DNA from 2 places in the Methylobacillus sp. DLP286 genome. Region 2 is predicted to be linked to the other one. Evidence: riboswitches for the same ligand, from Rfam matches in the RefSeq annotation. Region 2 holds a riboswitch; the other holds the start of a gene.

Region 1 (10,120 bases), 200 kb from region 2:
CATGGTCGCCCGCCGCATCGGCGCGTTCGGTGTGGTGACCTGCGCTTCGCCGCGCTACCTGGAGCAGCACGGCGTGCCCACGACACTGGAGGACTTGGAGCAGCACCATGCCGTGAATTATTTTTCCAGCCGCACGGGGCGGAACATGGACTGGGATTTTGTCGTGGACGGCAAGGTGACGGAAGTGCGCGGCGTCGGCAAGGTCGCGGTCAACGACGCCGAGGCCTATGTCGCCTGCGCACTGCAGGGCTTCGGCCTGATCCAGGCGCCGCGCTACATGGTGCTGCCGCACCTCCAATCCGGCGAGTTGGTGGAAGTCCTGCCGCAATGGCAGCCGTCCAGCCACCCGATTTCGGTGGTCTACCTGCACAATCGGCACTTGTCGCCCAAGGTCAGGGCCTTTGTGGACTGGATCGCCGAGCTGTTCGCCAGCTGTCCCCTGCTGGGCGGATGCAGCAGCGACATGGTGGATGCGGAGTGCCGCTTTGCCCAGTGCGAGCAGGGCAACACCATGCGCGAGATCATCGACCGCAACAATACGGCCGAGGCGGTATTTTAGAGTTCTTAGGTTTACGCGTATAGCAGCGAGGCGTATGCCTGGCGCACGACCTGATAGCACTCGCATGCCATGCGTTCGAGCCCTGGCCGGTTCAACACGTGGATATGGCCGCGGCTGTAGCTGATCAGCCCTCGCTTCTGCAGTTTTCCCGCCGCTTCGGTAATGCCTTCGCGCCTGACGCCCAGCATGTTGGCGATGAGCTCCTGCGTCATGATGAGCTCGGTCTTGTGCAGCCGGTCCAGGCTGAGCAGCAGCCAGCGGCATAATTGCTGTTCCAGCACGCAATGCCGGTTGCAGACGGCAGTCTGGGTGATTTGCGTAATGAGGGCCTGGGTGTAGCGCAGGAACAGGTGCGCAACGGCAGGCCGATGGTCGAAAATCTGCTTCAAGGTACCGGCGCGGATGCGATAGCCATACCCGGCGCTCTGCACCACGGCGCGGCAGGAGGAAGTGTGGCTGCCCATGATGACCGGCGTGCCGACCATGCCTTCCTCCCCGACCACCGCGATTTCCGTCGATGCGCCATTCTCCATGACGTAGAGCAGCGAGACGATGGCATCGACAGGGAAGAACACGTACTTCAATAATTGTTCCGATTCGTACAACACCTCGCCCAGCTGCATGGAAAGCGGTTCCAGGCTTGCTAACAGCTGCCGCTGATCCTCCAGCGGCAGCGCGTTGATCAAGGTATTGCCATGCGGGCTGAACGGAATGTCCATTTGGCCTCCAAGCAGGTGCTGCAATGCAGTATATGCCGATCGATCCGGCTTGGAAGGGCCAATTGCCGCGTATTAGTCCGATTGGGCTAATTTTACTATAAATCATCAAGTTATGTGCGCTAGCGCACAGTAAGGCACATGGTTGCCATGCATGCTCGGTCTACCTGGCGCTCATAGCCGGGCAAACGTACTTTTCTTAAAGCAAATGACGATGAGAAGGAAGAGAAAATGAATAAACTGACTATGGCGATTTGTGGGGCGCTACTGGCTGCAAGCAGCGGGGTGAATGCAGCGAACATCGTGGTGAACGGGGGCTTCGAGGCTGATGCCATCTCGGGTTCCTGGGAACAGTTGCCTGCGGTGACTGGCTGGAGCTCGGACGGCGTGTTCGAAATACAGCGCGGCAGCGATCATGGCGGTTGGCCCGCATTCAATACTGCATTCGAAGGGGAACAGTACCTGGAGCTGAACTCGACCAACCTGACCTCGATCTGGCAGGACCTGACAACGACTTCCGGCGGTTTGTACAACCTCAGCTTTGCCTATTCCGGCCGCTCGGATACCCCAGGCGACCTGAACAGCGCACTGGAAGTGTATTGGGGCGGGAGCCAGGTGGTGGCAACTTCGGTCACCTCGCATAGCGGATGGGTGGAGTACCACTTCACCAACCTGCTGGCCTCCGATAGCCTGACCACTTTGAAGTTCGTCTCGATAGAGCCGCAGAATGCGCCTTCGTACGGTTCATTCCTGGATGGCGTGATGGTCACTGCCGTGCCCGAACCCAGCACCTACGGCATGCTGGCGCTGGGCCTGGGCGTGATGGGCCTGATCAGCAGGCGCAGACGCCAGCACCAACATCCTCTCTACTAAAATACATTTCTTCTCAATGGGCCAGGCCGACGCCTGGCCTTTTTCATTCCGCTGCCAGCTTGTCGCGGATGGCGGCCACGGCCCGGTACGACTGCAGCCTGACCGCTTGGTCGAATACATGGCCGGTCACCATCAATTCGTCGGGCGCAAGGTCATTGAGCAATTTCCTCAAGCCGGCCTCCACGGTGGCGGCGGAGCCGACCAGCGAACAGGCCAGCATGCGTTCCACGCCGATTTTCTCGGCAGGCGTCCAGTATTGCTCGATGTCGTCCACCGGCGGCGGCAATTGTCCCGGTGTGCCGCGGTGGAGGTTGGTGAAGCCTTGCTGCTGGGAGCTGAACCAGTAGCGCGCTTCTTCATCGGTGTCGGCGACCAGCATATTGGCCGTGACCATGAAGTAGGGCTTGCTTAGCGAAGCAGAGGGCCGGAAGTTGCGGCGGTAAGTGTCCAGCGCCTGCAACAGGAAGGTGGGAGCAAAGTGCGAGGCAAACGCGAATGGCAAGCCATGGGCTGCGGCAAATTGGGCTCCGTAGAGGCTGGAGCCCAGTATCCAGATGGGGATGGTCAGCCCTGCGCCGGGTACCGCCCTGATGCCTTGGCCCGGCTGTGGCAAGGCGAAGTAGTCCTGCAGTTCGGCCACCAGTTCGGGGAAATCCTCACCATGCGCATGCAGGTTGCGCCGCAAGGCACGCGCGGTAGCCATGTCGCTGCCAGGTGCGCGGCCCAGCCCGAGGTCGATGCGCCCCGGGTAAAGCGATTCCAGCGTGCCGAATTGCTCCGCAATCGCCAGCGGGGCATGGTTGGGCAGCATGATGCCGCCGGCGCCGACGCGTATGGTCTTGGTCTGGCCGGCGACATGGCCAATGACGACGGCAGTTGCCGCGCTGGCGATGCCCGGCATGTTATGGTGCTCTGCCAGCCAGAAACGCCGGTAGCCTGATGCTTCCCCAACTTGCGCCAGTTCAATGGAGTTGCTGAAGGCCTGCGCGGGCGTGCTGCCCTGCACGATGGGGCAGAGGTCGAGGATGGAAAATGGAATCATCGCTTGCAAGTGTCGTTCATCAGGATGTTGTGGAAGACAGGTGTTTGCCCTTGAGGTTCGGTTCAAACCCGATTATGCACCGGCCTCAACAATTTCTGTGGGTAACTTTGTGGGCATGATGGGCATTGAATAAATAAGCCGCTGTTATGCCATGCATAAATTAATCCTGCTTGTTTTTTAAGCATCTGCCAGTTTAATTTATCCCACGGGAGAACATACAATACGGGACGCTGTCATTCCTATATACCTTCTCTGCTTCTTGAATCTTATTGATCGGCCCCCATACTTTGACCATGCTTACTTTTGATAACCGTTTCTTGCGAGAGCTGCCGGGCGACCCGGAAACCAGCAACCAGTTGCGCCAGGTATATGGCGCCTGTTGGTCCAGGGTGATGCCGACTTCGGTGTCTGCGCCCAGGCTGCTCGCCTATTCGCCCGAGATGCTGCAAACGCTGGGGCTGAGCGAGGAGGAGATCAAGTCGCCGGCGTGGGTAAGCGCGCTGGGCGGCAACGGCCTGATTCCAGGCATGGAGCCCTATGCCATGTGTTACGGCGGGCACCAGTTCGGCAACTGGGCGGGGCAGCTGGGGGATGGACGGGCCATCAGCCTGGGCGAGGTGGTCACTCCCCAAGGCCAGCGCTGGGAACTGCAGCTCAAGGGCGCGGGCGTGACGCCGTATTCGCGCATGGCGGACGGGCGCGCAGTGCTGCGCTCCTCGGTGCGCGAATTCCTCTGCAGCGAGGCCATGTACCATCTCGGCATCCCCACCACGCGCGCCCTGAGCCTGGTGCAGACCGGCGATATCGTGATCCGCGACATGTTCTACAACGGCAACCCACAGGCGGAAAAGGGCGCGATCGTCTGCCGGGTGTCGCCTTCGTTCATCCGCTTTGGCAATTTCGAGATTTTTGCCATGCGCGACGACAGGGAAACCTTGCAAACGCTGGTGGATTTCACCATCGACCGCGATTTTCCCGAGTTGAAGGATTACCCGGAAGAAGAGCGCTTTGCAGAATGGTTCGCCATCGTCTGCGTGCGCACCGCGCGCCTGATCGCGCAATGGATGCGCGTGGGCTTCGTGCATGGCGTGATGAACACCGACAATATGTCCATCCTCGGCCTGACCATCGATTACGGCCCGTACGGCTGGGTGGACAATTTCGACCCGGGCTGGACGCCCAACACCACCGACGCGGCAGGCCGCCGCTATTGCTTCGGCCGCCAGCCCGACATCGCGCGCTGGAACCTGGAGCGCCTGGCGCAGGCGCTATATGCCTTGAAGCCAGAACGCGAAATCTACGACGAAGGCCTCATGCTTTACGACCAGGCCTACAACAAGGAATGGGGCTCCGTCCTGGCTGCCAAGTTCGGCTTCAGCGCCTGGCGCGACGACTACGAGCCCTTGCTCAATGAAGTGTTCGGCCTCATGACCCAGGCCGAGATCGACATGACCGAGTTTTTCCGCAAGCTGGCTTTGGTGGATGCCGCTCAGCCCGACTTGGCCGTATTGCAGAGCGCAGCCTACAGTCCGGCATTGTGGGAAACCTTCAAGCCCAGGTTCGGCGACTGGCTCAAGCAATACGCACAGGCGACGCTCGCAGACGGGCGCGACCCTGCCGAGCGGCGCGAGGCCATGAACCGGGCCAATCCGCGTTACGTGCTGCGCAACTACCTTGCCCAGCAGGCCATAGACTTGGCCGACGCGGGCGATACCAGCATGATAGAAGAGCTGCTGGACGTGCTGCGCAAGCCTTATGACGAGCAGCCGGGCAAGGAACGTTTTGCCGGCCTGCGGCCGGATTGGGCCAGGCACAAGGCAGGGTGTTCCATGCTGTCTTGCAGTTCTTGATTCAATATTCCGCCATAGGCCATTTGTCTCCAATAATCAAGGGCGAGCGCAGCGAAGCCAAGTCGCTGTGGTTTTTCCTCCCCGTCTGGCTGCGCCGAGTAGCACAGCTTTTAATGGATTAAGGACTGGCGTCTGTCTGAGCGCAGCGAGTTCAGCCAGTCCCCATTAAAAGCGAGCAACGCAGGTTGCCCGGAACGTAGTGTAGGGACGCAGACAATCGGGTCGCCTTTTCTTTCGTATCTTTCTTTTGGCGAAACAAAAGAAAGATACTCGCCCGGCGGGGCGAAACCCATCCTCTCGCCAATCGCAGTATTGATGAAGACGAAAAATCGTTGAGCCTGATGGGATTGGGATGTTGAAGGATCAATGGTCTTGACCACTGTTGCAGACCTTGACCCGTTGCCTTTCGCTTGTCAGCGAGTTACTTTCATTTGCTTCGCCAAATAAAAGTAACCAAAGCAAAGGCGACCCCGGAGTCTGCGCCGGGAGCAAGCTCCCGGTCCCCTGCGTTGCTCAATCTGTCTGGGAGCTTGCTGAACTCGCTGCGCTCAGACAGACGCAAGCTCTTTTTCCAGACAGATCTGCGCTACTCGGCGCAGCCAGACGGGGAATTCAAAATCAAACCCACACTTGGCATCGCTGCGCTCGCCCTTTTGGTTGGCTAGCTGACTTTAGAGTTGTTCCCTGTCCAGCCTGCGGCTTGCATGTGCCAGCGCGGCAAGTTCGAAGTGTTGTTTGCGTCGCTTGATCAAGCGGGTGAGGGCGATCACCGCGACAGGCGTCAATGCGGCCAGCAGGAAGGCTTCGAGTAGGTGGGTGGCGGGCTGATCCGGCATGGGGAACATGAACAGTCCGGCCGCCAAGCCCGCTACCGTCCCGGTCAAGGCCTCCGTGCCTGTATGCGAGCGGCTGAACAGGCCGAAGAACACGGGGAATGCCGCGGCGGCGCATAGCAGGTCGGCCAGCAGGAACAGGTAGAGCACGCTGTAGCCTTGCGCGGCGACAACCAGCACGGGTATTGCAACCAACAGGACCAGCCAGCGCGACAGGCGCATCAGGCTGGCGGCGCTACGCTTCGGCATCACCCGGCCGATGTCCACCGCCACGATGCTCGAGATGGCGCTGATGGCCGTGTCCGCGCTGCACATCACCAGCGAGATGCCGAGCGGAATCAGGGCGACGGCCAGCCAGAGCGGGATATTGGGCATGACCACGCTGAACAAGGCCACCGAGCTGTCGCCATCCGGTGTCGTCGCCATGAAGGCCAGCCCGAAAAGGCCCATGATGAAGATGAAGGGCACGACCAGCAGGCCGCCGAGCAGGAAGCCGTTGCGCATGGTGGGAATGTCCTTGGCGGAGTAGATGCGCTGCCAGTTGCCCTGGTGGAAGATGCCGGTGAGCAGGATGGCGACGAAGAAGGTCAGCCCGGCCTTGATGCCGCCGATATCCTCAAGGTTGATCAGCTGCGGCGCGGTTTGCTGCAGCTTTTCCACGACCGGGGCAATGCCGCCGGTGGCCTGCCAGCCGATGAAGACCAGCGCCGCCAGCAACGGAATGATGATGACGATCTGCACCTTGTCGGTAAAGATGGAGGCGCGCAGGCCGCCGTAGGTGGTGTAGAGCAGGGTGAAGCCGAGCACGATGGCGGCGGTGGCCCAGAGCGGCACGGGCGCCAGCAGTGTCACCATCTTGGCGATGGCCGTGATCTCGGCGCTCATGGCGATGAACAGGTAGAACAGCATGATGGTCAGCGCGAGCAGGTACATGGGCTTGCCGTAGCGCGCCACCAGGAACTCGGTGAGGGAGTGGCCGTTGGGCATCAGCTCGCGCATGCGCTTGCCGAGCGGGATCATGGCGATGCGCGGCGACATCGCGCCGATGGCGTAGCCGATCACGGCGGTCAGGCCGCCCCAGGTCGCCGCCTGCGCGGGCGAGAACAATATCCACGCGCCCAGCGACGAGGCCAGCAAGGTCATGATGCTGGCCAGCGTGCCCTGGCTGTTGCGCGCGACGATGTATTCTTCAAGGTTGCCGCGGAACCTGCGCGAATAGGCCATGCCGGCGATGGCGAAAACGGCGGCGAAAAAGACTAGCCAGGCGAGGGTGGCTTGCGTACTGAGCATTGTGTGGTGACTCCTGTAATCGACGAACGACAAGGAGTACGCAAATGATGGATGCGCTATTTCCTTCCCTTCGCCAGCATGATCTGGATCAAGTATTAAGGGTCATGGCAATTGCCATTTCTCAGCCGCAAGCGGCTCCCCTAGGTTAGGCCTGGAATTATAGCGATATTCCTCCAGTGTGCGATGAAGACATGCGGATAATTCATGTTTCATGGTATGGTTCGGCCTCAGAGTGGCTAACAAAACTCAGCGAAGCTGATCCTGACTAGGCGCTCTGCCGCAGACAGTACAAATAGTACGGCAAGGCAGAGCAACAACGTCAGGAGAGTTTTGTTAGCTACTCTTTGGCACGGGGTGCCCTGAATAAGCTGTTCCTTCAGGGCTGAGACTACACCCGTAATACCTGATCCAGATCATACTGGCGGAGGAATGCCTGTCGCAGCTTTTTTGCTGCGCATTCCTTTGCCATGAAAAATTGCAAAGGAATCGCATGGGCAATCCATCTTCACCGCTACTCCCGATTCAAGAACAACTCGTGCTCGTCACCGGCGCAGGCCGTGGGCTGGGCCGGCATATCGCCCGCGCCTTCCTCGGCCAGGGAGCGAGCGTGGTCGTGAACTATCTGCATAGCGCGGACGCTGCTGCGGCCTTGGCGGACGAAGCGCCGGGGCGGGCCCTGGCGATCCGGGCGGACGTGAGCGACGCCGACGCCGTGCGGGCGATGGCGGAGCAGGCGCAAGCGCATTTCGGCAAGGCGATCACCACGGTGGTCAACAACGCCCTGCCCGACTTCAGGTTCAACGGCGATGCGCGGGCGCATGCGCATGATCTCGGCTGGGAAGGGTTGCAGCAGCAATTCGAGGGCGTGGTGCGCGGCGCGCTCAATACCGTACAGGCCTGCTTGCCCGGCATGCTTGCGCAGGGATGGGGGCGGGTGGTCAATATCGGCACCAACCTGTTCCAGAACCCGGTAGTGCCCTACCACGACTACACCGCCGCCAAGGCGGCGTTGCTTTCCCTGACGCGCACCTTGGCGCAGGACCTCGGGCCTGGTGGCATCACCGTCAACATGGTGTCGGGCGGCCTGCTGCGCACCACTGATGCTTCCGCCGCCACGCCGGATGCCGTGTTCGACCTGATTGCCGCGAGCACGCCATTGCGCCGCGTCACTACGCCGGAAGAGTTCGCCGACGCGGTGCTGTTCTTCGCCTCGCCTTGGTCGCGCGCGGTGACGGGACAGAACCTGGTTGTCGATGGCGGCCTGGTCAAGAATTAGAGCCTGTTCACGATCATTTCATAGGGCAGGCTCTTAGCCAGGATCGCTACGCCATGTTTTTTCAGCCGCTCTTGATCGCACATGCTATCCGCTGACTCAGCGCCTGCTATTCCTGAATTCACTAAAGAGGCTCTTGTTTTGCCATGATGCACATCAACCTGTTCCTGTTCGGCTGCGGCCACCACAACGCAGCCTGGCGCCATCCGGATTCCCAGGTCGAGCGGCTGGGCGATATCCGCTATTACGAGGAAATGGCGCAGCTGGCCGAGCGCGGCAAGCTCGATGCGGTGTTCTTTGCCGACGGCCATGCCACCAACAATATCACCGACGGCCCGCGCTGGTTCCTCGAGCCGGTGACCATGCTCACGGCCATCAGCCGCGCCACCCAGCACATCGGCTTGGTGAGCACCATTTCCAGCACCTTCTTCACGCCGTTCCATGCCGCGCGGCTGATGGCTTCGCTCGACCATATTTCCGGCGGGCGCGCGGGCTGGAACGTGGTGACTTCCATGTTCGACGTCGAGGCCAGGAACCACGGATATGAAGCCATGCCCGGCCATGCCGAGCGCTACGCCAGGGCGGAAGAGTTCATCCAGGCGGTGCTGCAGCTGTGGGATAGCTGGGACGACGGCGCGTTGCTCAACGACCGTGCAGGGGATTATGTCGATGAAAGCCTGGTGCGCCAGATCAACCACCGGGGCACGCATTTCCTCGTCGATGGGCCATTGACCGTGCCGCGTCCGCCGCAAGGCAACCCCGTGCTGTTCCAGGCCGGCGCTTCCGAGCATGGACGCGTGCTGGCGGCGAAATACGCCGAGGCGATCTACGCAGTGGCCTATGACCTGCCATCGGCCCAGGCCTATTACAGCGACGTCAAGGCCAGGGTCAAGGCCGCCGGGCGGCAGGTGGACGTGCCTATCCTGCCAGGCCTGGTGACCTTTATCGGTTCTACCGAAGCCGAGGCGCGCGCCAAGCAACGCGAGCTTGATGAACTGCTGCCTGCGGAAACCTCGTTGCGGCAATTGCAGTTGTTCATCGACCAGGACTGTCTGGACTGGGAGCTGGATGGCCCGGTACCGCCGTTGCCGCCGCTGGAGGCCTTCACCGGCCCCAAGGGGCGCTATGCCACCGTGCTGCGCATCATCGAAACCGAGCGGCCCACGGTGCGCCAGCTATTGGGCCGCCTGGCCGCCGGGGGAGGGCATTGCACCATGGTCGGCACGCCGGAACAGGTGGCGGACCAGATGGAGCATTGGTTCCGCAACGGCGGCGCCGACGGCTTCAACCTGATGCCGCCGGTGCAGCCCGACAGCGTGCGGGATTTCGTCGACCACGTGATTCCCATCCTGCAGCGGCGCGGCCTGTTTCGCGAGGATTACGAGCACGCGACATTGCGCGGCCACCTGGGGCTGGCGAGGCCTGGGAGAAAGTAGCGCGGCTTCGGCTTTGCCGTTACTGGAGCCTGTTTCGGATATAGCGCCCTCATGTATGATGCAATTCATTGTGTGAGAAAGCTGCCTTATGCCTGAGTCCGTTTCCGTAGAAGTCATGTTGCACCTGCTCATCGCCCTGGGGGCAGGGCTATTGATCGGCGCCGAGCGCGGCTGGCAGGAGCGCGACGAGAAGGAGTCCTACCAGAGCGCGGGGATACGCACTTTCGCCCTCACCGGCCTGCTCGGCG
Region 2 (10,120 bases):
CCCCCACCAACTGCAAGCTATGCGGATCAATCGCATAGATATCGTCCAGGGAGCTCTGCGCAGCGGACTCAAGATACTTGCGGATTTCTGATAGCGGCGACACGGCAATACCTATTAAAAGTTTCAGGCAAGCCTACCAGAACAATTGATTAATTCAAGCTGCGCAAGGTTTCTCCCCTAACCCTGTCATCTATGCATGTGCATCTTCCAGGTTCATTAAAATAATATTCGTTATATATTTACAAATATATTGAATTAATATTTAATCCCGCCTTTGTTTCAACTACTTAGCATCGGGGAGATCAATGTCCAATTACCTAAAACCGCTCAAGCTGGCAGTGATTGCCGCGCTGGCAGCCAATACTCAAGTCGCTTTGGCGGAAGTTGCGCCTTTTACCTTGGGTGAAATCAATGTCACCACTACCAAGCAACCAGAAGATACCAGGCTCTCTGACGACACCATTACGCAGGAGGACATGCGCCTATTCAACCGTGAAACAGTAGGCACGGCCCTCAACACTTTGCCTGGCGTCAGCATGACCCAAGGCGGACAGCGCAATGAACAACTGGTGCAATTGCGTGGTTTTGATTTGCGTCAGGTGCCTGTATTCGTAGACGGCATTCCGGTTTACGTCACCTACGATGGCTACGTCGACCTTGGCCGTTTCAACGCTTTCGATCTATCCAAGATCCAATTGTCCAAGGGATTCAGTTCCGTCTTGTACGGCCCCAACACGTTGGGCGGTGCGATCAACCTGGTCAGCCGCAAGCCGACGAAAGAGTTTGAAGGCAGCATCACTGCAGGCATCAAGACTGACCGCAACCTTAAATTCAATGGATATGCTACCGATGTCAACATGGGGGGCAATTACGAAACATGGTACTGGCAAGCCAGCACCTCATACGTAGACAATGAGCGCTCCCGTATGTCCAGCGATTACAAGCCCAATGCGTATGAAAACGGCGGAGACAGGGAGCGCGCTTACAACAGGGATGGAAAGATCAACCTGAAAATCGGCCTGACCCCTAGCGAAGGCAATGAATACAGCCTGAACTACATCAACCAGCAAGGCACAAAAGGCAGTCCTGTATATGCTGGCAGCGACGGTGGCCGCAGTGCAAACTATTGGGATTGGCCCAAATGGGACAAAGAAAGCCTGTACTTCATATCGCGCACCACCTTCGGCGATAGCGCCTACCTGAAAATCCGCGCTTTCTATGACAAGTTCAAGAATGTATTGGAAAGCTATGACGATGCGCGTTATGCCACGATGACCAGGAACAGTTCATTCACTAGCATCTATAACGATGACACCTATGGCGTCAGCGCCGAACTGGGTTTCGATATTGCCAAAGCCAATACCCTGAAGTTCGCCGCACACTACAAGCATGACAAGCACGAAGAGCACAACAAGGGCAACCCGGTTCAGACGTTTGAAGACCGCACCATTTCATTGGGTATTGAAGATACCCATCATTTCACCAAGAAACTGAGCCTGGTGACGGGTATCAGCTATGACAAGCGTGACACCCTCAAGGCCGAAGGGCTGAACAATGTAAATCAGATTTACGATTTCCCGAATGGCGATGCCCATGCGTGGAATCCTCAGGCTGGTTTGTTCTATAAGCCAACGGAAGATAGCGACATTCACTTTACAGTAGCCAGGAAGAGCCGCTTTGCCACCATGAAGGATCGCTTCTCCGGCCGTTTCGGTCGCGCGGTTCCCAATCCTGGCCTGGATACGGAAAGAGCGACCCATTATGAGCTGGGTGCCGGTGCTTTTGTGCTGCCTGAATTGAAACTGCAGGGCGCAGTATTCTTCATTGACACCAAAGACATGATCCAGTCTGCGAGCTTGCCGAATTCCGCCTGTTCTGCTGGCGGGGGCCAATGCTTCCAGTTCCGCAACATTGGCAAGGTGGAAAGCCAGGGTATCGAACTGGGCGCAACCTGGTTTGCGAGCGATGATGTTGAACTGGGCGGCAACTATACCTTTATCAACCGCGACAATCTCAGCAATGACCAGCGCTTGACCGACGTGCCTCGCCAGAAGCTGTTTGCATACGGCAAATGGAAAGTGAATAGCGCCTTGCAAGTGCTAGCAAGTATCGAAGCGGCATCCTCGCGCTATTCCCGCCAGAACTCCGCTGTCACTGATTGGCTGTCAGCCAAGGGTTATGCGACCGGCAATATCAAGGCCATGTATGCAGTCAATGCCGATTGGTTTGCCGAGGCGGGCATCAACAACATTCTCGACAAAAACTATGCATACACTGAGGGCTTCTATATGGAAGGCCGCAATATGTTTGTCAACGTAACACGCAAGTTTTAAATAATTAACTAATAGATAGGAAACCCCAATGGCCAGCGCTCTTACTATCAAGGCAGCATTGCGCTGGCCGGTCCGGATTCTCATTATCTGGTTGATGCTCGTCAGCCAGGTGTCATCATCGGCAGACATAGCCAAAGTCGTCGTGATGACCAGTTATCCGCAGGAAGTCGTTTCGCAATTCGAGGCGGCATTCGAGAAACAATATCCGCAATACAAGCTGGAAGTGCTATGGCGGCAATCGCGCGATGCCATGGCTTACTTCAAGGAGTCCGGACAACCGGTGGATGTCTATTGGACGCCTGCCCAGCGCAACTTCGCCCAGCTTGAGAAGATGCAGGCGTTCCAACCGCTGAACCTTGACCTCTACGGCCTGCCTGCCGAGGTGAGCGGCTTTGCCTTGCGGGAAGGCAACCACATTGCTACTGAGATTGCCGGGTACGGCATCGTGAGCAATCCACAAGCGCTGGCAAATGCCGGGCTCACCATTCCCAGAAACTGGACAGACCTCAGCCATCCTGCACTCAAAGGCAAGATTGCATTACCCGTACCGTCAAAAGTAGGCTATGCGCCTCCCCTCATCGACATCCTGCTCCAGGGCTATGGCTGGCAGGATGGATGGAACCTGTTGCAGGCCATCGCCGCCAATGCCGAACTGGTGACTTCGGGAGCTACCTTTGTCAGCGACGATGTTGCCAGCGGCCGCTTGTTAGCCGGGCTCACCATTGATTTCTTCACCGCCTCGGCTATCGCCAACGGCGCCCCTTTGCAGTTCGTTTACCCGGAACCGACCGGCTATTCGCCCGCCCATCTTGCCATTATGAAAAATGCCGGCAATCTCGAAGGAGCCAGGGCATTCAGCAAATTCGTGCTTTCTGAACAAGGCCAACGGCTGTTGTTCCACCCCGATATCCGCAAACTGCCGGTCAGGCCGTCTGTTTATGCAAACAAGCCTGCGGCTTACTTCAACCCTTTCGAGAACAACCCTTCGTTCGTATATGACACCCGGCGCGGGCTTGCGCGCCAGGACATCACCAATGCCTTGTTCGACGCCATCATTACGTTGAACCTGGCCTCCCTGCAAAAAGCGGTCAGCGCCATCCAGGATGCCAGCAACCAATCCGGCCCTGACGCCTCGGAGGTGGTGAAGGCAACACAATTGCTGCATTCCCTGCCGATCGACGAAGCAGGCGCGGAAGCGATACGCACATTGAATCCGGCCGAAGTCACGCGCTGGCAGCGCATCATGCATGACCGTTATGAAGAAGCCGCAAAGATTGCATCACCGCATTAAGGCTCAATGCACGGCATCCTGTCCCTCACGGTAGTCCTAGTTACCCTGTTCGCTATCCAGGCCAGCGGCAATGAGCCGGCTCAGGTCATGACCAACGTCGCCAACCGTGAAGCCTATACGCAAGCCGTCAGCCCGCTTTCCACCGAAGAAAGGCAGCAATTCCTGCAAGGCCGCAGCCTGGTCAGGCAGAGTTGGATCATTTCGCCCGCGATGGACAACGATATTGCCGGATTGGGGCCGCTATACAACCGCAACGCCTGCATCGCCTGTCATGCCAAGAACGGCCGGGGCTTCGCACCAAACGCGCCAGAAGAATCCATGCGTGCCATGCTGGTACGCCTGAGCCTGCCTGGCAAAACGCATACGGGCGCGCCCGTTCCCCATCCAGCCTACGGCGACCAATTGCAGGAATTCGGCGCTCCCCGCGTCGAGGCCGAAGGGCGTGCCCATCTGCATTATGAAGAAACCGAGGTAACGCTGAATGGCGGTGAAGCCGTTCGGCTGCGCAAGCCTGTACTAGAATTCAGCGGACTCGCCTACGGCCCTCTCCCCGCCAATATTCAAACCTCAGCCCGCATTGCGCCTGCCATCCATGGCATGGGCCTGCTGGAGGCGATTGCGGACGACACCTTGCTTGCGCTGCAGGCAATGCCAAAACCAGGCAAGATCAAAGGGCGTGTGAACCGCGTCTGGAGCGTGGAGAAGCAACAGCAGGTCATCGGGCGTTTCGGCTGGAAGGCCAATGTCGCGACGGTGCGGGAGCAGACTGCGAGCGCACTGGCGGGAGATATGGGCTTGAGCTCCCACTTGTTTCCGCATGGCAACTGCGCCGAGTGTCAAACCGGGTGCCGGCAAGCTCCGGTCTCGGGCAGGCCGGAAATCCCAGCCACCCAGCTCGCGCAAATGGAATTCTACCAATTGGCGCTCGCCGTGCCCTCGCCGCGCCGTCAGGACGACCCGAGGGTGCAACGGGGCGCTGCACTGTTCCGCCAGGCGCAATGCGCGGCCTGCCACCTGCCTGAAATCAGGACCGGCGAATTTCCCAGGCTGGCCGCCCTGGGCAACCAGGCCATCGCCCCTTATACCGATTTGCTGTTGCACGACATGGGGCCGGAACTGGCGGACCACCGTCCGGACTTTGCCGCCAGCGGTAGTGAATGGCGCACCCCGCCACTCTGGGGTATCGGCCTCGCAAAACAGGTGGAACCGAATGCGGGCTTTCTGCACGATGGCCGCGCCAGGACTATCCTGGAAGCCATCCTCTGGCATGGCGGCGAAGCGCAGGAATCCCGCACCATGGTGCAAAAGATGTCGCCACAAGACCGGCAATTGCTGCTGGATTTTGTCGAATCGCTTTAAGCGCTTGTTCAAGTCTCGTATCATCTTGCGGAGAAAGGGCTATGATATGCCTGTTCATTACATCCCTTGCCACGCCTTTACACCATGATCGCCATTCTTGAAGCCAAGCGTGCTGGCCTGCTCTCGCGCCGGTATTGGTCCCGCAACATCATGTCCGGGCTGATCGTCGGGGTCGTCGCCCTCCCGCTCGCCATGGCGTTCGCGATCGCATCAGGCGCCAAGCCCGAGCAAGGCTTGTACACCGCGATTGTCGCGGGCACGCTCGCCTCCCTGTTCGGCGGCAGCCGCCTGCAGATTACCGGCCCGACCGGGGCGTTCATCGTCATCCTTGCCGGCATTACGGCGAAATACGGCATCGCAGGCTTGCAGATCGCCACCCTGATGGCCGGCATCATGCTGCTCGTCATGGGGCTGACGCGCATGGGCAGCGTGATCCGCTATATCCCGGAACCGGTGATCATCGGCTTTACCAGCGGGATCGCCGTCATCATCTTCGTCGGGCAATGGCAGGATTTTTTCGGCCTCACGCCCCAGGCCTCGCACCATTTCCACGAGAAACTCTGGCACCTGTTGGAAGCCCTGCCGCAGCTGCAATGGCGAACCGCATTGCTTGGCGCGTTCACGCTGGCAGTGCTGCTCCTGTCCAACCGCTACCTGAAAAAAATCCCCGGCCCCCTGGTCGCGATCGTGGCAGCCACTATGTGCAGTCTGTCTTTCAACCTGAACAGGTCGCCACCATAGGCAGCGCGTTCGGCGGCATCCCGCAGGCATTGCCGCATTTTGCGCTGCCCGAGGGCATCAGCCCCGCCGTCATGATAGAGCTGATCGGCCCGGCCTTCACCATTGCGCTGCTGGGCGCCATCGAATCGTTGCTCTCGGCCGTCGTCGCCGACAATATGGCGGGCACGCGCCACCAGTCCAACCAGGAACTGATCGGGCAAGGTATTGCCAACATCGCCTCGCCGTTGTTCGGCGGGTTCGCCGCCACCGGCGCATTGGCGCGCACCGCGACCAATATCCGCAACGGGGCCAACAGCCCGTTATCCGGCATCGTGCATGCAGCCACCCTGGTGTTGATCGTGGTATTGCTGGCGCCATTGGCCGTGAATATCCCGCTGGCAGCGCTCGCAGCCATCCTGTTCGTGGTGGCCTACAACATGAGTGAGGCGCATCGCTTCCTGCACATGGCGAGGACAGCACCGCGCGCGGACGTGGCGGTGCTGCTGATCACCTTCCTGCTCACCGTGTTCAGCGACCTGGTGATTGCCGTCAATATCGGCGTCGTGCTTGCCGCATTATTGTTCATGAAACGCATGGCGGACACGGTGAACGTGACGCAGCTGAGCGATGACGACTTGCAGCAGGAATACGGCCAGCGCGAATGGCGCCTGCCATCCAGCACGCTGGTCTATCGCCTGGAAGGGCCGTTCTTCTTCGGCGCTGCCGAGCACTTGCAACACCGACTGCAAACCCTGCGCGAGGATACCGACACCATTGTGCTGCGAATGGCGCGCGTGCCTATCATGGACGCCACCGGCATGCAGGCATTGTGGAACCTGCTGGACACTTGCAGACAGCACCAGATCAAGCTGGTGATCGCCGAGGCCAGGCCCAACATCCTGGAAAAGCTGCGCCGCGCCGGGCTCACCAGCCAGATTGGCGAACATAATGTGTTGCCGCACCTGCACTTGCTGTGGCCGGAAGCTCCTTCCCCCGCCTCTCTCCATTGAATGGCGTTGCACACTTTTCCGTACGACCCGGTTGAGCACGCGTTAATTGGCTGACATGCGCAGCATCCAGCCCTGTTCGCAAGGAAATTGGCATTTTCCGCGCATTCTTTGTTAGTATACGACCCACGCTAGGGGTCCTGAAGAGCCGATCTTTGGGTGAGACATACCCTTGAACCTGACCTGGATAATGCCAGCGTAGGAAAGCGCAAAGCCACTCAAGGTCGATTCATTTCCCCCGAGGTAGGCCTTTTGTCCGTTCCTGCGCGTGATTGTCCCTAACGCGAGTGAACACACAATGCCTGCTTTTACTTTCCGTCAAAAATTCAGCGTGCTGGCTATCGCCTGCGCCTTTGCGCCTGCTGCGCTGGCCCAGGCCGCCGATACCGACGATGCCCAATTGCCAGAGGTCGTTGTCAGCTCCACCACGAATGCTGGCATGGCACGCCGCGCCAGCATCGGCAGCTTTCCCGAAGCATCGCTGCTGGAAACACCAGCCTCGGTCAACGTCATCACGCAGGAGCAGATGCAGGACCGCAGCGTCCGTTCCGCGACCGACGCGGTGAAATGGGATGCCAGCGTGCAGAACTCCTACAATGCGGTCGGACTGGCGGACTGGTTCGCGATCCGAGGCTTCGTGCTCGACCAGGGCGCCAACTACCGCAAGGACGGCATGGTGATTCTCGCGCAGGCCAGGGTGCCGATGGAAAACAAGGAGCGCATCGAGATACTGAAAGGCCTCGCCGGCCTGCAGGCGGGGATTGCCGCGTCGGGCGGCATGCTCAACTACGTGACCAAGCGCCCTACCGACGCCCCGCTGCGTTCGGCGACGTTCGAGCTGCGTGAACGCGGCACAGTGTACGGCGCGGTAGATCTGGGCGGTCGCTCCGAGGACGGCGTCTTCGGTTACCGCATCAATGCCGCGGCAGAAGACATCAAGTCGTATGTCGACGGCTCGACAGGCAACCGCAACTTCATTTCGGGCGCGTTTGACTTCCGCCTGAGCGAACGCGCGCTGTTGCAGCTCGACCTCGACTACCAGCACAAGTCGCAACTGACCGTACCGGGGTTCCAGTTGCTCGGTCCGGAGCAGCGCATTCCGACCGGCATCCGCGCCAAGCAGATGCTCAATGACCAATCCTGGAGCCGTCCCGTCGTCGATGACAGTTACAACCTCGGCATGAAATTCGACTATGCGTTGAATGACGATTGGCGCACCATCCTGCAAGCCAACCAATCGACTTTGCATCGTGATGATGCGGTGACCTTGCCTTCAGGCTGTCAGCAAAGCCTGCTTCCCGGCTATTGCAGTGATGGCGGCTATTCGATGTACGACTTGCGCCGCAAGAACGACAAGCGCTCGATCACGACCACCCAGGCCCTGCTGCAGGGGAGCTTCACGACAGGCGGCGTGCGCCACGAGCTGACCACAGGCGTATCCACGCTGAACCGTCGCGATCACTTTGCCGACTACGTATTCAACTATGTCGGCGAGAGCAATATCTATAATCCGGTCTACTACGATAATTTCGCGCTCGCCGACGTCAATCCGGTGCATTTGCGCCGCAAGGATGAGGAGCGTGCAGTATTCGTGCAGGATGTCATGGCGCTTACTGACCAGCTCAGGCTGCATGCCGGCGTGCGCTACGTGCAACTCAAGCGCGACCAGTTCAATGCCTCGGGCGAGACGACGCGGCGCACGGACGATGATTTTCTCTTGCCTAGCGTCGCCCTGCTCTACAACCTGCAGCCGTCACTGGCGGTTTACGGCTCGTATTCGCAAGGCCTGGAACCGGGCGGCACAGCGCCGACCGGCACCACGAACGCCGAAATCATCATGGACCCCAGCAGGTCCAGGCAGCTCGAACTCGGCGTGAAAGCGGACGTGACGCGCGATGTCAGCCTGTCTGCCGCCGTATTCCAGATCAAGCGCAACCACGAATACGTCGACGCCACGCCGACCTATGTCATCAATGGCACGCAAGTCAACCGCGGCCTGGAATTCGCCGCACAAGGCCGCGTCACGCGCGACTGGATGCTGGGCGCCAGCTTCACCGCGCTGCAGGCTAAGGCCGAAGGCACGGACGATGCGCGCATCGAAGGCAAGCAGGTCGGCAACGTGCCGAGGTTCAAATCCGCGGTTTATTCCGAGTATGCATGGCCAGGCCTGCCAGCCCTTAAACTGAACGCGACATGGCTCTATTCATCCAGCAAAAATTTCGCGCCGAACAACGAGATCGCGGCATTGAACAGGAAAGTGGAGGGCTACCACGTACTGAACCTGGGCGCACGCTACACGGCCAAGCTCGGCAATACCGCAACCACCTTCCGCGCCGGCGTGGACAACGTGTTCAACAAGTTCTATTGGGGCGATGCATCCAGCGCTTTCGGCGGCTACCTGATCCCGGGCGCGCCGCGCGTATTCCGCGTGTCGGCGCAAATCGACTTCTGATTAATAACAGGATGCCGGAGCCAGTCCCCTCCACCTATCATGCCGGGCTTGATCCGGCATCTTGTGGCATTCCAACATACTTACGAGATCCCGGCTCGGAGGCCGGGATGACGGCAGGTAGTGATCAGCGCCTGTTTAATGTTTCTGATAAGTCATGAACAGACTGGAAAACGGCCCAAAGAGCCTGTTCAAAGGCTTCCGCACTGCTCCACAGGCTCCAGGTCCGCCAACTCCTCGTCAGTGAACAAGCGCGAACGGATGAGGAAATGCTTGCCGGTTGCCTGCTCCAGCGAGAACATGCCGCCATGTCCAGGAATGGCATCAAGGGTCAAATGGGTATGCTGCCAATATTCGAACTGGGTCTTGTTCATGTAGAACGGCACGCCATGCACCTCTCCCACTTTGACATCCGAGGTGCCGAGCAGGAATTCGCCCTCCTGCAGGCACATGGGAGCGCTGCCCTCACAGCATCCGCCTGACTGGTGAAACATGAGATTGCCATGCCTGGCGCGCAGCTCATCAATCAAAGCTGCGGCCGATGGCGTGGCAGTAATACGGCTGGCACTCATAAGTCCTCCTCATAACTTGGCATTTGCTTTTCTTGGCAGTTGCTTTGCCACAAATAATAATGCCCAGGCTTGAACTCGCAAACCTGGGCGTTGGACGAGGGCCTGTTAATGCAATTGAAGGAGATTGCGTTAACAGGCCCTAACCATTCGACATTAAAGTTTAGAAGAAACCTAGCGCATCAGGGCTGTAGCTCACCAGCAGGTTCTTGGTTTGCTGGTAGTGGTCCAGCATCATGCGATGGTTCTCACGCCCGATACCGGACTGCTTGTAGCCGCCGAATGCGGCGTGCGCCGGGTAGAGATGGTAGCAATTGGTCCAGACGCGGCCTGCCTGGATACCGCGGCCGACACGGTAGGCGCGGCTGCCATCGCGGGTCCAGAGGCCTGCG

Evidence for each region. A riboswitch is a leader RNA that binds a small molecule or an ion and turns the genes downstream of it on or off. The one in region 2 is predicted to bind thiamine pyrophosphate.
Region 1: another riboswitch for thiamine pyrophosphate. It lies ahead of ACWXTG_RS05885 (sodium:solute symporter family transporter); the one in region 2 lies ahead of ACWXTG_RS06945 (TonB-dependent siderophore receptor).

The regions. Positions count from the first base shown of each region.
Region 1 covers NZ_CM153145.1:1,227,141-1,237,260, reverse strand. The annotation lists gene ACWXTG_RS05910 (LysR family transcriptional regulator) at 1-559, shown strand, start outside; gene ACWXTG_RS05905 (Crp/Fnr family transcriptional regulator) at 571-1,278, opposite strand; gene ACWXTG_RS05900 (DUF642 domain-containing protein) at 1,507-2,148, shown strand; gene ACWXTG_RS05895 (LLM class flavin-dependent oxidoreductase) at 2,192-3,190, opposite strand; gene ACWXTG_RS05890 (protein adenylyltransferase SelO) at 3,484-5,040, shown strand; gene ACWXTG_RS05885 (sodium:solute symporter family transporter) at 5,712-7,163, opposite strand; TPP riboswitch at 7,212-7,315, opposite strand; TPP riboswitch at 7,504-7,610, shown strand; gene ACWXTG_RS05880 (3-oxoacyl-ACP reductase) at 7,654-8,439, shown strand; gene ACWXTG_RS05875 (LLM class flavin-dependent oxidoreductase) at 8,583-9,872, shown strand; gene ACWXTG_RS05870 (MgtC/SapB family protein) at 9,961-10,120, shown strand, end outside.
Region 2 covers NZ_CM153145.1:1,431,848-1,441,967, forward strand. The annotation lists gene ACWXTG_RS06915 (sensor histidine kinase) at 1-103, opposite strand, end outside; gene ACWXTG_RS06920 (TonB-dependent receptor plug domain-containing protein) at 306-2,333, shown strand; gene ACWXTG_RS06925 (ABC transporter substrate-binding protein) at 2,362-3,624, shown strand; gene ACWXTG_RS06930 (di-heme oxidoreductase family protein) at 3,631-4,983, shown strand; gene ACWXTG_RS06935 (SulP family inorganic anion transporter) at 5,068-5,724, shown strand; gene ACWXTG_RS06940 (SulP family inorganic anion transporter) at 5,685-6,713, shown strand; TPP riboswitch at 6,834-6,932, shown strand; gene ACWXTG_RS06945 (TonB-dependent siderophore receptor) at 7,009-9,162, shown strand; gene ACWXTG_RS06950 (DUF779 domain-containing protein) at 9,351-9,731, opposite strand; gene adh (aldehyde dehydrogenase) at 9,892-10,120, opposite strand, start outside.